2 regions of the Bacillus vallismortis genome follow, and region 2 is predicted to be linked to the other one. Evidence: a T-box and tRNA genes for the amino acid it is inferred to sense, from the RefSeq annotation. Region 2 holds a T-box; the other holds one or more tRNA genes.
What was found. A T-box is a leader RNA that pairs with one kind of tRNA and senses whether it is charged. The one in region 2 lies ahead of valS (valine--tRNA ligase), so its partner is inferred to be a tRNA-Val.

Region 1: it encodes a tRNA-Val, which carries the amino acid that the T-box ahead of valS (valine--tRNA ligase) is inferred to sense. The anticodon was not compared.

What each region holds. Positions count from the first base shown of each region.
Region 1 covers NZ_CP026362.1:3,323,959-3,331,751, forward strand. Annotated here, with positions in the region: gene cdaA (diadenylate cyclase CdaA) at 1-111, opposite strand, end outside; gene rsiW (anti-sigma-W factor RsiW) at 271-897, opposite strand; gene sigW (RNA polymerase sigma factor SigW) at 911-1,474, opposite strand; tRNA gene BV11031_RS17460 (tRNA-Gln) at 1,703-1,774, opposite strand; tRNA gene BV11031_RS17465 (tRNA-Tyr) at 1,779-1,863, opposite strand; tRNA gene BV11031_RS17470 (tRNA-Thr) at 1,886-1,958, opposite strand; tRNA gene BV11031_RS17475 (tRNA-Val) at 1,963-2,038, opposite strand; tRNA gene BV11031_RS17480 (tRNA-Glu) at 2,042-2,116, opposite strand; gene BV11031_RS17485 (2-thiouracil desulfurase family protein) at 2,298-2,753, shown strand; gene BV11031_RS17490 (GNAT family N-acetyltransferase) at 2,766-3,248, shown strand; gene murQ (N-acetylmuramic acid 6-phosphate etherase) at 3,357-4,274, shown strand; gene BV11031_RS17500 (MurR/RpiR family transcriptional regulator) at 4,288-5,139, shown strand; gene BV11031_RS17505 (PTS transporter subunit EIIC) at 5,165-6,532, shown strand; gene pbp4b (penicillin binding protein PBP4B) at 6,589-7,793, shown strand, end outside.
Region 2 covers NZ_CP026362.1:738,331-746,123, forward strand. Annotated here, with positions in the region: gene BV11031_RS03965 (LysM peptidoglycan-binding domain-containing protein) at 1-1,263, shown strand, start outside; gene cotN (spore coat protein CotN) at 1,296-2,318, shown strand; gene BV11031_RS03975 (hypothetical protein) at 2,336-2,527, opposite strand; T-box leader at 2,693-2,915, shown strand; gene valS (valine--tRNA ligase) at 2,975-5,617, shown strand; gene BV11031_RS03985 (bifunctional folylpolyglutamate synthase/dihydrofolate synthase) at 5,677-6,969, shown strand; gene BV11031_RS03990 (prepilin peptidase) at 7,107-7,793, shown strand, end outside.

The DNA.
Region 1 (7,793 bases), 1.7 Mb from region 2:
CGCTTTCGTGCCGCGTATGACCATAATAAGCTTATATATCACATACCAAACAAGGAGAATATCAACGGCATTGCCGAGGTACTGCAAAAAAGGGATATCCTCAAAAGCCATTTCCTCGTCCTCCAAGATTTCAGTCATTTCGTATTTTGTGTTTAACGTGTTACGCATATGTACTTAACATAGCGAGCCCATTATACCACATTTCGATTTGGCAAGTGAAATGCGCCAGCTCTTTCAGCCCGTAAAAAAAGAGCAAAGCGGCGACACGCTTTACTCTTTGTCATTCGGTTTTAATGCATTGAGTACACTTTTCCCCGTGGACTTCAATTTGTACCATGTCCAGTCGAATAATTGATTGATTTCATCAATCTGACCGGTGACTTGTCCAGCAGAGGCCATATACTTTTCGCCATTTACAACGGTTACATCCCCGTCTATTTTGCCTTTAATAATGAGCTTGCCGTTTTTGACAGTCACATCACCTTTGACCGTCTCACCTTCAGGTACGATTACAGTATGATTCTGCACCACAAGATTCGGCTGCTTGGACACGCTGAAGTTATGGTCATTATGCCAGCTGTTTAAAAACCCCCCGCCCATCAAAATGATGAATACCGCAGCAGCTGCGATAACAGGATGGGTTCTGAACCATCTTTTCACAGAAGCTCTTTTCTTCTCCTTAGGCAATTTCGCCATGACATTAGCGGTAAAATCCGCAGGGGCTTCGACATGCGATGTGCTCCGCACGAGCGCTATAGATTTTTCCATCTCATAAAAATGCTTTCTGCATTTCTCGCATGTCTCAAGATGTTCATTTAATACGCGTTCATCTTTCGGAAGGATATCTCCATCAAGATGCATATGCATAAGCTGCACAATTTGTTCAGGACAGCTCATTTCATCACCCCACTTAAAGATCCCTTAATTGTTTTCGAAGAGCCTCTCTCCCTCTGTGAATCCGCGTTTTCACAGTCCCCACAGGAATGTTCAGAATCTCGCCGATTTCAATTAATGAGAGTTCGTCAATATACTTTAATACGATTACTGTTCTGTATTTGTCAGGAAGCTTTAAAATTTTCTGTTGAATCGTGTTTGATAGCTCCAGCGACACTATTGCATCTTCTGGCAAAACTCCGTCTGCGGCGATTTGTGAATACATGGTCAAGCCTTCCGTACCAGCCACCTCTGCATCGAGGTAATAATCCGGCTTCTTTTTGCGAATGCGGTCAATCGTCAAATTGGTCGCAATTCGATAAAGCCAAGTTGAAAATTTCCGGTTCGTATCAAAACTGTCGATATTAACGTACGCCCTGATGAAAGCCTCCTGTGCAATATCCTCCGCCTCATGCACATTGCCGAGCATACGGTAGCAAAGCTGATAAATTTTATCCTTGTAAATATCAACGATGTCCGCAAATGCATTTTGGTCGCCTTTTTTGACTTGCTTAATTCTCTTTTTAATCATCATTTCCATATTTATCTAACCTCTGCCTTCACCGGTCTGTATGTATACGAGCTTCGTTTGAAAAGGTTTCAATTTTTTATAAAATAAGTTTAACAAATTTTTGGCAGGGTGTAGATGGTAATTCGCCAATAAACTACCTTAACATATGATTAAAATTATTATACAGACTGAACAGTTAGAAGTTGGAATAATCATCACAAAAGAAAAAAGACACCTTTTGGTCAAAGGTGTCTGTGACTGGGCTAGCTGGATTCGAACCAACGCATGACGGAGTCAAAGTCCGTTGCCTTACCGCTTGGCTATAGCCCAATAATGGTGGAGGGGGGCAGATTCGAACTGCCGAACCCTGAGGGAGCGGATTTACAGTCCGCCGCGTTTAGCCACTTCGCTACCCCTCCACATAAAATTTTGAAAAAACAGTGCCGGCAAGAGGACTTGAACCCCCAACCTACTGATTACAAGTCAGTTGCTCTACCAATTGAGCTACACCGGCAAGATGGTGGAGGATGACGGGCTCGAACCGCCGACCCTCTGCTTGTAAGGCAGATGCTCTCCCAGCTGAGCTAATCCTCCAAATGGTGACCCGTACGGGATTCGAACCCGTGTTACCGCCGTGAAAGGGCGGTGTCTTAACCGCTTGACCAACGGGCCGTTTGTGTTCTCGTCGAGCTGACAAAAGTTATTATATACAGGTTGACCTCCATTTGTAAAGAGAAAAATTGAATTTTTTATTTTCAAACTTTTTAACCCCTTTTTTAAGTGAAAAAGCCTACCAACATTAGTCATTTATTTTATGATAGAAATAAGCGAATCCGAGGGAGGAGTAACCAAAATGATTCTAGTCAGTTCTTGTCTTGGCGGCATTGAATGCAGATACAACGGCTCTCACGCCGCATCAGAGAAAATCAGAAAACTAGTCGATGAAAAGAAAGCAGTCATGGCTTGCCCTGAGCTTCTCGGCGGCTTCTGCACGCCCCGTGAGCCTGCAGAAATCATCGGAGGCACTGGCGAGGATGTACTCAATGGAACCGCGAAAATCATGACGGCTTCAGGAGAAGATGTAACAGAATTATATATGAAAGGCGCCGCTAAAACATTAGCTTACGCAAGAGAAATCAATGCTTCTGCCGTCATATTAAAAGAAAACAGTCCGTCATGCGGAAGCAATTTTATTTATAATGGCACATTCTCTGGCAGAAAAATCGCCGGCAGGGGAGTGACCGCCGCACTATTAATACAAGCAGGCTACCGCGTCATTTCAGAAAATCAGCTAGACGACATATTGTAAGGAGGCCGCTACATGACTCTAGACATATCTTTATCATTCTATAAACCTGAACATTTGCAGGAACTTCAATCATTCACGTTAAACAACGATGACAAACGCTTTACCTCTCTTCCCAAAGAGGTGCTGACTCAGACCTTAGGCGTAAAAGACCGATATCCGGTTGTCATTCTAAAAAACGATCTGCCGGTCGGCTTTTTCATTCTATATACGTCAAAAGAAACGCTTGCTCCCTATACTAACAATCCATTTGCTTTACTGCTCAGTTCCCTGTCAGTAAACGCTGCACATCATGGAAAAGGCTATGCAAAAAAAGCAATGCTTCAGCTACCCTCGTTTGTGAGCGGTTATTTTCCATGGTGTGATGAAATCATTTTGGCCGTCAATTACCTAAACACACGCGCAAAACAACTTTACATGAAAAGCGGATTCCTGGATAAAGGAAGGAGGAGAATCGGGCCGCTAGGAGAACAGCTGATTCTTCATTATTTCTTATAGTCTCAGATGAAATAAAATTTCAAAAATAAAAAACAGAGTTGAAATACAATGACAGAAATGAATATACTGAATATTGAAATACATTATATTGAAACAGGGGGCATCCTCATGTCAGAACCATTAAACCTTCACCGTCTCACAACGGAATCACGCAATAGCCAAACAGCTGACATCCATAAAGCAAACACACTCGGCATCCTCAAAATGATCAACAACGAAGATTTGAAAGTCGCAGCCGCCGTTCAGCAGGTTCTCCCCAAAATCAAAACAGCTGTAGACTGCGCCTGCGACTCGTTTCAAAATGGGGCCCGGCTCATATACACAGGCGCCGGCACAAGCGGCAGACTCGGTGTCATGGATGCTGTTGAATGTCCTCCCACCTTTAGCGTAAGCCCAGATCAGGTCATTGGAATCATGGCTGGAGGCTCCGAAGCATTTTTGCAGGCAGCAGAGGGCATTGAAGACAGTGAAGAAGCAGGAGCCGAAGATTTAAAAAACATACAGCTTACATCAAACGATACCGTCATTGCCATCGCAGCAAGCGGCCGCACACCTTATGCCGCAGGCGCCCTCACATACGCCCGTAAAGTCGGAGCACATACCATCGCCCTTACCAGTAATGAAAATTCCGCCATCAGCAAGGAAGCTGATCACAGCATTGAGGTTGTCGTCGGACCTGAGGCTATAACCGGATCAACACGTATGAAAGCCGCATCTGCTCATAAAATGATTCTAAACATGATATCCACCGCTGTCATGGTCAAAATCGGCAAGGTTTACGAAAACTTGATGGTAGACGTCAACGTCAGCAACAAAAAACTAAAAGAACGCGCCATCAGCATCATCCAAAGCCTTACAAATGCTTCATACGACACAGCCAGACAAACTCTGGAACAAGCCGATCATCACGTCAAAACGGCAATCGTCATGCTCAAAACAAGCACAGATCAGGAGCAAGCTAAAATATTACTAGATGAAGCAAACGGTTTTATAGACAAAGCTATCGAAAATCACCATTCAGGATAAGGAGAGAACGAGCATGGCAACAGGCGGTATAGCGATCATCCAATCAATGAAGCACAAGCTCCCTCCATCGGAGCGTAAACTTGCGGATTACATCCTAACTCATCCCCACAAAGCAATCGAAAGCACTGTCAGCGAAATCAGCGTCTTAGCCAATTCAAGTGACGCTGCCGTCATCAGGCTCTGCAAATCACTCGGACTAAAGGGCTTTCAAGATTTAAAAATGAGAGTGGCAGGCGATCTGGCAAAGCCTGCTACTCAAGGCTACCGGGACATTTCGCCCCACGAACCGCTGTCCTCCATTTCTGAAAAAGCGGCCGGCAATGCCATCCAGGCCATTCAGGATACTTCAGACCTGATGGACTACAAAAAGCTGGAACAAGCGGTGTCTCTGCTTCTCAAAGCTCATACCGTGCATTTTATCGGCCTCGGGGCTTCCGGCATTGTCGCTAAGGACGCCCAGCAAAAGTGGCTTCGGATTCATAAACAAGCAACCGCGTTCACAGACACTCACCTTGTGGCATCATTAATCGCAAATGCAGATAAGGATGATATCGCATTCGCCATTTCGTTTTCAGGAGAGACCCAGGAAATCATTGAATTGCTCACGATGGCTAAGAAAAAAGGCATCAAAACGATCAGCCTCACACAATTCAGTCAGACATCCGTCTCCGCGCTGGCTGATGTCCCATTGCACACAGCATATTCCAACGAAGCCCTGATTCGAAGTGCAGCCACTTCCTCCCGCCTCGCCCAGCTTTTTATGATTGATGTTTTGTTTTTAGGCATGGCGGCTGAGCGGTACGAAGAAACAACCGGCTATATCGATAAAACAAGAGCAGCCATACAATCTTTGAGAAAAAAATAAGGCAGCTAGAAGAGGAGGGGTTTTGATGAGCAAAGAAAAGAACTACCATCATCTCGCAAAGAAAATCCTTGAGCTATGCGGAGGAACGGGCAATATTTCCTCGTATACGCATTGCATGACGCGTCTGCGTATTACGCCTTACGACAAAAGCAAAGCAGATGCCCATGCTTTAAGAGAGCTTGACGGCGTATTGGGTGTCGTTGAAGCTGAAACCTTACAAATCATTCTCGGAACCGGAGTCGTCAATCATGTCTCAGCCGCTTTCTCGAAGCTCGTGTCAGCTGGAGAAGGTGTGGACGTCAAAGATGCAGCAGCCAAAAAGAAAGCCGACATAAACCGAAAAAACGCCACTCCTTTTAAACGTTTCTTACGTAAAATGGCCAGCATCTTCATCCCTCTTATTCCCGCACTCGTCGCTTCCGGTTTAATTACCGGGATTACCAAGGCAATCATTCAAGCCGGCTGGCTCTCTGCAGAATCACAAGTCGCTGTTATCCTGACAGTCATCGGCTCAGGGTTGTTCACTTATCTCGGCATTCTTGTCGGCATTAACGCATCGAAAGAATTTGGCGGGACACCCGCTCTTGGAGCTCTGGCAGGGATCTTGATTATGAATCCGGAGATCGCAAAGATCAGTTTATTCGGAGAACAGCTTCTTCCGGGCAGGGGAGGTCTGATCGGAGTTCTTTTCGCAGCCATATTCATTGCTTACACTGAACAAAGTATCCGCCGTTTTATTCCTCAATCACTTGATATCATTGTCACCCCAACCGTTTCACTGTTAATCACCGGAATCGTAACATATGTCGTATTTATGCCTTTAGGCGGCTTCATTTCTGATGCTATTACAGACGGTCTTCTGTCCATCTTGGATATCGGCGGCATCGCTGCAGGCTTTATTCTGGGCGCTACCTTTCTTCCCCTCGTCGTGACCGGACTGCATCAAGGCTTGACGCCTGTGCACATGGAACTGATCCATTCAATCGGAAATGATCCTCTGCTCCCTATTTTGGCTATGGGAGGCGCGGGACAGGTAGGCGCGGCCTTTGCCATCTTTGTCAAAACGAAAAAAACAACATTGAGAAAAGCGATCGCCGGAGGACTGCCTTCGGGGCTGCTCGGCATTGGTGAACCGCTGATCTTCGGGGTCACGCTGCCACTTGGACGCCCGTTTCTAACAGCCTGCTTAGGAGCCGGAATCGGCGGCGCCTTTCAAGCTTATTTTCAGATAGCTACCATTGCGATTGGTGTCTCCGGACTGCCGCTTTCCTTTCTCGTCCTATCTTCGCAAATCATTCTGTATATCATCGGACTCTTTATTTCCTACACGGCCGGCTTTTTATTAACGTTTGCGTTTGGCTATAAAGATGAAATGGCTTCTCAGTTCGATTAAATAGTTTCTGTTTTAGGGATAGTAAACAGGATAAACGCAAGGAAAGGAGCAAACCTATGAAAACAAAGACACTTTCCTTATTCAGTGCCATATTCATTCTATCTATACTGGCGCCCAACGAAACCATCGCGCAAACAGCAGATAACCAGATTGAGCCGAAAACCATCAATGCAGAAATTGCACAATTCTCGTCGAAGAAACTAAGGAAGGTTGATCGGATGATAGAACGCGATGTTGAAGCAGGATTTCCTGGCGCTGTTCTTGTCATCGTGAAGGACGGCCGCGTCATTAAAAAAGAAGCGTACGGCTACAGTAAAAAGTACGAAGAATCAGAGCTGTTGCGCCGTCCGGTTAAAATGAGAACCCGCACGATGTTTGACTTAGCCTCAAATACGAAAATGTACGCAACTAATTTCGCATTGCAGCGTTTAGTCAGCCAAGGAAAGCTCGACGTCTATGAAATGGTTTCTGCATATTTGCCTGATTTCAAAGATCAGCCAGGAGACCTTATGAAAGGAAAAGACAAGATTCGTGTCATTGATGTTCTCCAGCACCAATCAGGGCTCCCCGCAAGCTTTTACTTTTACACGCCGGAAAAAGCCGGTATGTACTTTTCTCAGGAGCGGGACAAAACAATTAAATATCTGTCGAAAATTCCGCTCGATTATCAAACAGGGACAAAACACGTATACAGTGACATCGGATACATGATCCTCGGCTGTATTGTCGAAAAGCTCACCGAAAAACCGCTTGATGTCTACGCTGAGCAAGAACTTTACAGACCGTTGGGACTCAAACATACCTTATACAATCCGTTGCAAAAAGGCTTCAAACCGAAGCAGTTCGCAGCGACTGAACGTATGGGCAACACGCGGGACGGCGTTATTCATTTCCCTAACATCCGCACAAACACGCTGCAAGGAGAAGTGCACGACGAAAAAGCGTTTTACTCAATGGGAGGCGTGTCCGGCCATGCTGGATTGTTCTCAAATGCTGATGATATGGCTATTCTGCTGCAGGTCATGTTAAACAAAGGATCATACCGAAACGTTTCTTTATTTGATCAGTACACAGCCGACCTGTTTACAGCCCCTTCAGCAACAGATCCAACATACGCTCTTGGCTGGCGGCGAAACGGAAATAAAAGCATGGAATGGATGTTTGGCCCTTACGCCAGCGAACATGCTTATGGACATACCGGATGGACAGGGACAGTTACAATCATTGATCCTACTTACAATTTAGGCATCGCATTGTTAAC
Region 2 (7,793 bases):
CAATCAGAAGCTTTAGAAAAAGAGATTCAAGGGATGGTTCATGCCGAAAAGGAAACGCCGGAGCCAGCAGCTGCAACAGCAGTTGTTCGTGAAGAAGCGGACTCTGCAGGTGAGGCTGAGCAACATGCAGAGAGTGTGAGTTCTAAGGAAGAAGGAGAAACATCAGTGTCTCCTACTCTTGAATATGCGCTGCGCCAAGAGGATCAAAATGAAGAAGCGGCTCAATCGGAGCACGCTGAGCCCGCGTTTCGTCAAGAAGAGAAAGCAGCGGCTCAACCGGAGCACGCTGAGCCTGCGCTTCGTCAAGAAGAGAAAGCAGCGGCTCAACCGGAGCACGCTGAGCCCGCGTTTCGTCAAGAAGAGAAAGCAGCGGCTCAACCGGGGCACGCTGAGCCCGCGCTTCGTCAAGAAGAGAAAGCAGCGGCTCAACCGGGGCACGCTGAGCCTGCGCTTCGTCAAGAAGAGAAAGCAGCGGCTCAACCGGGGCACGCTGAGCCAGCACTCCGTCAAGAAGATGAAGCAGCGGCTCAACCGGAGCACGCTGAGCCTGCGCTTCGTCATGAAGAGAGAGAAGCAGCCCAACCGGAGCACGCTGAGCCTGCGCTTCGTCATGAAGAGGATGAAGCTTCGGAGCCTGTATCTGAGTCCGTTCTCTCCATCGAAGAAAACAGAGAGAAGAAATCGGTGTCAGCGCCATATACGGAGGATGACGAAGCGTTACAGCTCCATTTCAATCAAAAAGCCAGCTCAGACGAGACGCCTCAAAAAGAGCTCACAACGGTATACCGCACCTTCCTGCCCGAGCAAGAAGAGGAAGATTCTTTTTATTCCATGCCTAAACTGCTGGAAAAGGAAGAACAAGAGGAAGACAGCTTTGAAATTGAAGTGAGAAAAATACCTTCGGCTGAAGAGCCTGAGGAAGAAACACCTTATCAATCCTTCCAGCTACCTGAGGCCTCTGAGACAGAAAGGAAGGAAGCGGATGCTGTTCCTAGGGTTGCTCCTGCTGCTGAAACAAAGGAATCTCAAACAAAGGAAAGTGATAATTCTCTTTATTTAACAAAACTCTTTACGAGAGAAGAGGATGAGTTTTCGAGAATGAAAATATGTATTGTTCAGCAGGAAGATACGATCGAACGTTTATGCGAACGGTATGAAATCACCTCCCAGCAGCTAATCAGAATGAATTCATTAGCCTTGGACGATGAGTTGAAAGCAGGACAGATCCTCTATATTCCACAATATAACAACAGCCATGCGTAAGCCGTAAGCAATCGGAAAATGTGGTGAATGGAATGGAAGATACCCAAACGGTTCTTCAGGAGTACGGACTGACTGCTCAATTTATTGAGCCTGTCAGTCCTCTAGTGTGGAAAGTGTATACAGACTACGGTGTATTTGCCCTGAAAAGATTGAAGGCGGCTCGCGGAAAACAGTTTACAGATCACATGGTGGCGATTGAGGAAAAAGGTTTCCGGTCGTTTGTCAACATTTACAGAACAAATAGCGGAGAGTTTTTCTCCGGCGTACAATCAGGAAATTCCTATTATTTAATGCCTTGGCTCCAATTTGACCAGGAGGAAGAACGGGATCAGAAACATGATTACTTATTTAGAGAAACAGCCCGTCTCCACGAGAGAACCGTGCAGGAAATGAAAGTCAGCCGTGATGACATTGAACGTTATTACGGACAAACGAAAAGACAGTGGGAACAGGATAAAAGATTCTATGAACAGTTTGTAGATAGAGCGGAGAAGGAATGGTATCTTTCTCCTTTTGAACTACAGGCAGCAACCTATTTTTCAGAAACCATTTCCGCGGTGAACTTTGCACTGGAGCGGATGGAGGACTGGTATGAGTCGGCTAAAGAAAAGGGTGTCTCGAGAGTTGTCATGAATCATGGCAGCCTGTCTATTCACCATTTTCTCTATAATGATGCAGGAACCGGGTATTTGACAAACTTTGAAAGAGCGTCTGTCGGGCCGCCGCAAAACGATTTGCTCGGCTTTTATACAAAATTGTTCAGGGGCTTGCCAAAAGCTTGTCCGGAATGCGTCGAATGGTATGATGCATACACGAAATCATTCCCTTTACGTGAAACAGAAGCCAGTCTTTTTCTCAGCTATATGGCATATCCTGCAGCCATGTACAAGGTGCTGAACCGTTATCAAACCGGGAAGAGACAGCATGAAAAAGATGAATGCACGCATTTATTAAAGGCTTACTGGCAAATGAAAAATATTGAGCCGTTTGTGATGAAAATCCATGAGAATGAACAAGCGAAAAAATTTCAGGCTGAAAACGAGTCCACGTCTTAATGGCGCGGACTTTTTGTTTATATCCAATCTAAATGCAGGGCGCAAGCTAACAAGATTAGGATGGCAAGCAGCAAAACATCAAAGGTTGTTGGAAAGAAAATGGTTCTGATTCCTTGAAAAATCGTAATGGGAATAATCACTTGTGCGGATACAAGCCGAATTTGCCTAACCCACGGCGGCAGCGAATAAGAGCTGAAACGTTTCTTCACGGTGCATCCTCCTCTGCGCATTTATAAGCATCATATGCCAACTTTTGCAATAGGAGCCTGCCCATCTGTATAGAAAACGGCGTTTTTGGAAAAGATGATTGACGAATCAAAAACACTTTTACTATAATAAAGAACATAAATAAAGTATATGATGAGCTGATAAATACACCTGCTTAGAACGGGAAGAGTACAAAAAAGACGCATGCAGAGAGAGAGGCCGTTTGCTGAAAGGCTTCTTATGTTGTCTGATTGGAAGGTCGCCCGGGAGCATAATTTCTTGAAAGAAGAGTAGAGAAATTCGGGAAACACCCGTTATCCGTTGTAAGTGCATGAACCGATTTAGTTCATGAAAAAAGGTGGTACCGCGAAAGAGCTTTTCGTCCTTTTACAGGGATGAGAAGCTCTTTTTTCGTTCTCAGCCATTTTTAAACATGCTGGAGGGTTATGATGGAAACGAATGAACAAACAATGCCGACGAAATACGATCCGGCAGCGGTTGAAAAAGACCGATATGATTTTTGGCTAAAAGGCAAATTTTTCGAAGCGGGCAGCGATCAGACAAAAGAGCCATATTCTGTTGTCATTCCGCCGCCAAACGTAACAGGAAGGCTTCACCTTGGCCATGCGTGGGACACGACGCTGCAAGACATTGTAACAAGAATGAAACGCATGCAAGGTTACGATGTGCTGTGGCTTCCGGGTATGGACCATGCCGGCATCGCGACACAGGCTAAAGTGGAAGCGAAACTTCGTGAAGAAGGCACATCCCGTTACGATTTGGGCCGCGAAAAATTCCTTGAAGAAACGTGGAAGTGGAAGGAAGAGTATGCTGAGTTTATTCGTAGCCAGTGGGCGAAATTAGGGCTTGGCCTTGATTATTCCCGTGAACGCTTTACGCTGGATGAAGGCTTGAGCAAAGCGGTTCGTGAAGTTTTCGTTAAGCTATATGAAAAAGGCCTGATCTACAGAGGCGAATATATTATTAACTGGGACCCTGCGACAAAAACAGCTTTATCCGACATTGAGGTCATATACAAGGATGTCCAAGGCGCGTTTTATCATATGAGCTATCCGCTCGCTGACGGTTCAGGCTCAATTGACATTGCGACGACACGTCCTGAAACGATGCTCGGTGATACAGCTGTTGCCGTTCACCCTGAAGATGAGCGCTATAAGCACCTTATCGGAAAAACGGTGCTCCTGCCGATTACAAATCGTGAAATTCCAATTGTTGGTGATGATTACGTTGATATGGAATTTGGTTCAGGTGCGGTGAAAATTACGCCTGCTCATGATCCGAACGACTTCGAGCTTGGCAACCGCCACAATTTAGAACGCATTCTTGTCATGAATGAAGATGGAACGATGAATGAAAATGCTCTTCAATATCAAGGTATGGATCGTTTTGAATGCCGCAAAAAGCTCGTAAAAGATTTACAGGAGGCGGGAGTTCTCTTCAAAATCGAGGATCATATGCATTCTGTCGGCCATAGTGAACGAAGCGGGGTTGTTGTTGAGCCTTATCTTTCTACTCAATGGTTTGTGCGCATGCAGCCGCTTGCTGATGCAGCGATTGAGCTGCAGAAGAAGGACGAAAAAGTCAACTTTGTGCCTGACCGTTTCGAAAAAACGTATTTACACTGGATGGAAAACATCCGTGACTGGTGTATTTCCCGTCAGTTGTGGTGGGGCCACCGCATTCCTGCTTGGTATCATAAAGAAACAGGCGAGCTTTACGTCGGACTTGAAGCGCCTGAGGACAGCGAAAAGTGGGAACAGGATACAGACGTACTGGATACGTGGTTCAGTTCTGCACTCTGGCCGTTCTCCACGATGGGCTGGCCTGATGTAACGGCTGAAGACTTTAAACGTTACTATCCGACAGACGTTCTCGTGACAGGGTACGACATCATTTTCTTCTGGGTATCACGCATGATTTTCCAAGGGATTGAATTTACAGATGAGCGCCCGTTTAAAGACGTTTTAATCCATGGCTTAATTCGTGACGAGCAAGGCCGGAAAATGAGTAAATCTCTTGGCAACGGTGTCGATCCGATGGATGTCATTGACAAGTACGGAGCAGATTCTCTGCGTTATTTCCTTGCCACAGGAAGCTCTCCTGGCCAAGATCTGCGCTTTAGCTATGAAAAAGTGGAATCGACATGGAATTTCGCCAACAAAATTTGGAATGCCTCCCGGTTTGCATTAATGAACATGGATGGCTTAACATACGATGAGCTTGATCTGTCAGGTGAAAAATCAGTCGCTGACAAGTGGATTTTAACGCGATTAAATGAAACGATTGAGCATGTGACTCAGCTTGCTGATCGATATGAATTTGGTGAAGTCGGACGCCATTTATACAACTTTATTTGGGACGATTTCTGCGATTGGTATATTGAAATGGCGAAGCTTCCGCTTTACGGAGAGGACGAAGCGGCTAAGAAAACAACTCGTTCCATCCTTGCTTATGTACTGGATCAAACAATGCGCCTGCTCCATCCATTTATGCCATTCTTAACGGAGGAAATTTGGCAGCACCTTCCTCATCAAGGAGAATCCATTACAGTCAGTCAATGGCCTGTTGTCGTACCGGAGCATACCGATACTGAAGCGGCAGCTGACATGAAGCTTCTTGTTGAGCTAATCCGTTCTGTGCGCAATATCCGCAGTGAAGTCAATACGCCAATGAGCAAGCAGGTTGAATTGTATATTAAAACAAGCACAGACGAAATAGCAGCCCGCCTCGAAGCGAACCGTTCATATGTTGACCGCTTTACGAATCCGAGCGTGCTTAAAATCGGCACGGATATTGAGGCCGTTGATAAAGCGATGACGGCTGTTGTCTCAGGAGCAGAGGTGATTCTTCCGCTTGAAGGCTTGATTAATATTGATGAAGAGATTGCCCGCCTGCAAAAAGAATTCGATAAGCTGACAAAAGAAGTCGAGCGCGTCCAAAAGAAACTTGGAAATGAAGGATTTATCAAAAAAGCGCCTGCACACGTAATTGATGAAGAACGTGAAAAAGAAAAAGATTATGTGGCAAAGCGTGATGCTGTTCAAAAACGAATAGCTGAACTGAAGGGCTAATGAAAAGCCGAGGCGGTTTCTAGAGAAACCGCCTTATCTTATAAAAGAGGGGATTATCATTGTTTACTGCATATGAAGAAGCGCGCAGCTGGATTCACGGGCGGCTGAAATTCGGAGTGAAGCCCGGACTCGGCCGAATGAAGCAGCTGATGGCGCGGTTAGGCCATCCTGAAAAGAAGATTCGCGCGTTCCACGTAGCAGGAACAAACGGAAAAGGATCAACTGTTGCATTTATCCGTTCTATGCTGCAAGAAGCCGGGTATACGGTTGGAACGTTTACGTCACCTTATATCATTACGTTTAATGAACGGATCAGCGTAAACGGGACACCGATTTCAGATGAGGAATGGACGGCACTCGTTAATCATATCAAACCGCATGTTGAAGCGCTGGATCACACAGAATACGGACAGCCGACGGAATTTGAAATTATGACGGCTTGTGCGTTTTTATATTTTGCCGAGTTTCATAAGGTCGACTTTGTTATTTTTGAAACAGGTCTAGGCGGTAGATTCGACTCTACGAATGTGGTTGAACCGCTGTTAACATTGATAACAAGCATCGGGCATGACCATATGAACATTTTGGGTAACACTATTGAAGAAATTGCAGGAGAAAAGGCCGGCATTATAAAAGAGGGTATTCCAATCGTTACAGCTGTTACTCAGCCGGAAGCCGTACAGGTCATACGTCATGAAGCTGAACGACATGCTGCACCGTTCCAATCATTACATGATTCATGTATTATTTCCAATGAAGCGTCTCTGCCTGCCGGAGAACAGTTTTCATTCAAAACGGGCGAGAAATATTATGAAGATATTCAGACATCTCTGATCGGAACCCATCAAAGACAAAATGCGGCTTTGTCCATTTTGGCTGCTGAGTGGCTCAATAGGGAGAATATTGCCCATATCAGTGATGAAGCGTTAAGAAACGGACTTGTACAGGCTGCTTGGCCGGGTCGGTTAGAGCTTGTTCAGGAACATCCGCCGGTATACTTAGATGGTGCGCATAATGAAGAAGGCGTTGAGAAGCTGGCGGAAACGATGAAACAGCGTTTCCCTGATTCCCGCATTTTTGTGGTGTTTAGCGCGTTAAAGGACAAACCGTATCAAAACATGATTAAGAAACTGGAAACCATAGCGCATGCGATTCATTTTGCTGCTTTTGATTTCCCGCGTGCTTCTCTTGCGAAAGATCTTTATGATGCAAGTGAAATCAGCAATAAAAGCTGGAATGAGGATCCGGACAAGGTAATCGAATTCATCGAAAGCAAAAAGGGCTCAAATGATATTGTGCTGGTTACCGGATCGCTCTATTTTATTTCTGACATTCGCAAAAGGTTAAAATAAAGGCGTCAAGCCCCTGCAGAATCGAAAATGAGATTTTGCAGGGGTTTTTTACGCATAAAATCAAAATTTCTTGAGTGGTGTTTAGGCCGGCCATTCTGCTACAATCCATACCAGTATCTTGTAAAGGTGTGTTGTCAATGCTCCCCATTCTTTTTATTCTCGGGCTGATCCTTGGTTCGTTTTATTATACGGCCGGGTGCCGTATCCCCTTGCATAAATCTATTGTCAAACCCCGTTCGGCATGCTCGTTTTGCCGGCAGACATTAACTCCAGCAGAATTAATTCCCATCCTGTCATTTCTATTCCAAAAAGGAAAATGTAAAAGCTGCGGGCATAGAATTTCTTTTATGTATCCCGCGGCAGAGCTTGTGACAGCGTGTTTATTTGCCGCCGCAGGAATACGGTTTGGCTCGTCTTTGGAGCTGTTTCCCGCTGTCGTGTTTATCTCTCTTCTGATCATGGCAGCAGTGACAGATATTCATTATATGCTGATTCCAAATAAAATATTGATTTTCTTTCTTCCCTTTTTGGGTGCTGCCAGATTGATTTCTCCGCTTGATTCCTGGTATGCCGATCTGTTAGGTGCGGCTGCCGGATTTGTATTTCTGGCCTTATTTGCGGCAATCACAGGTGGCGGAATAGGAGGAGGAGATATTAAATTATTTGCGGTCATTGGCTTTGTGCTAGGTATGAAAATGTTGGCAGCTGCCTTTTTCTTTTCCGTTTTAATAGGTGCATTGTATGGATCGGCAGCTGTCCTGACTGGAAGACTCGCCAAAAGGCAGCCGCTTCCCTTTGCCCCCGCAATTGCGGCTGGGAGTATT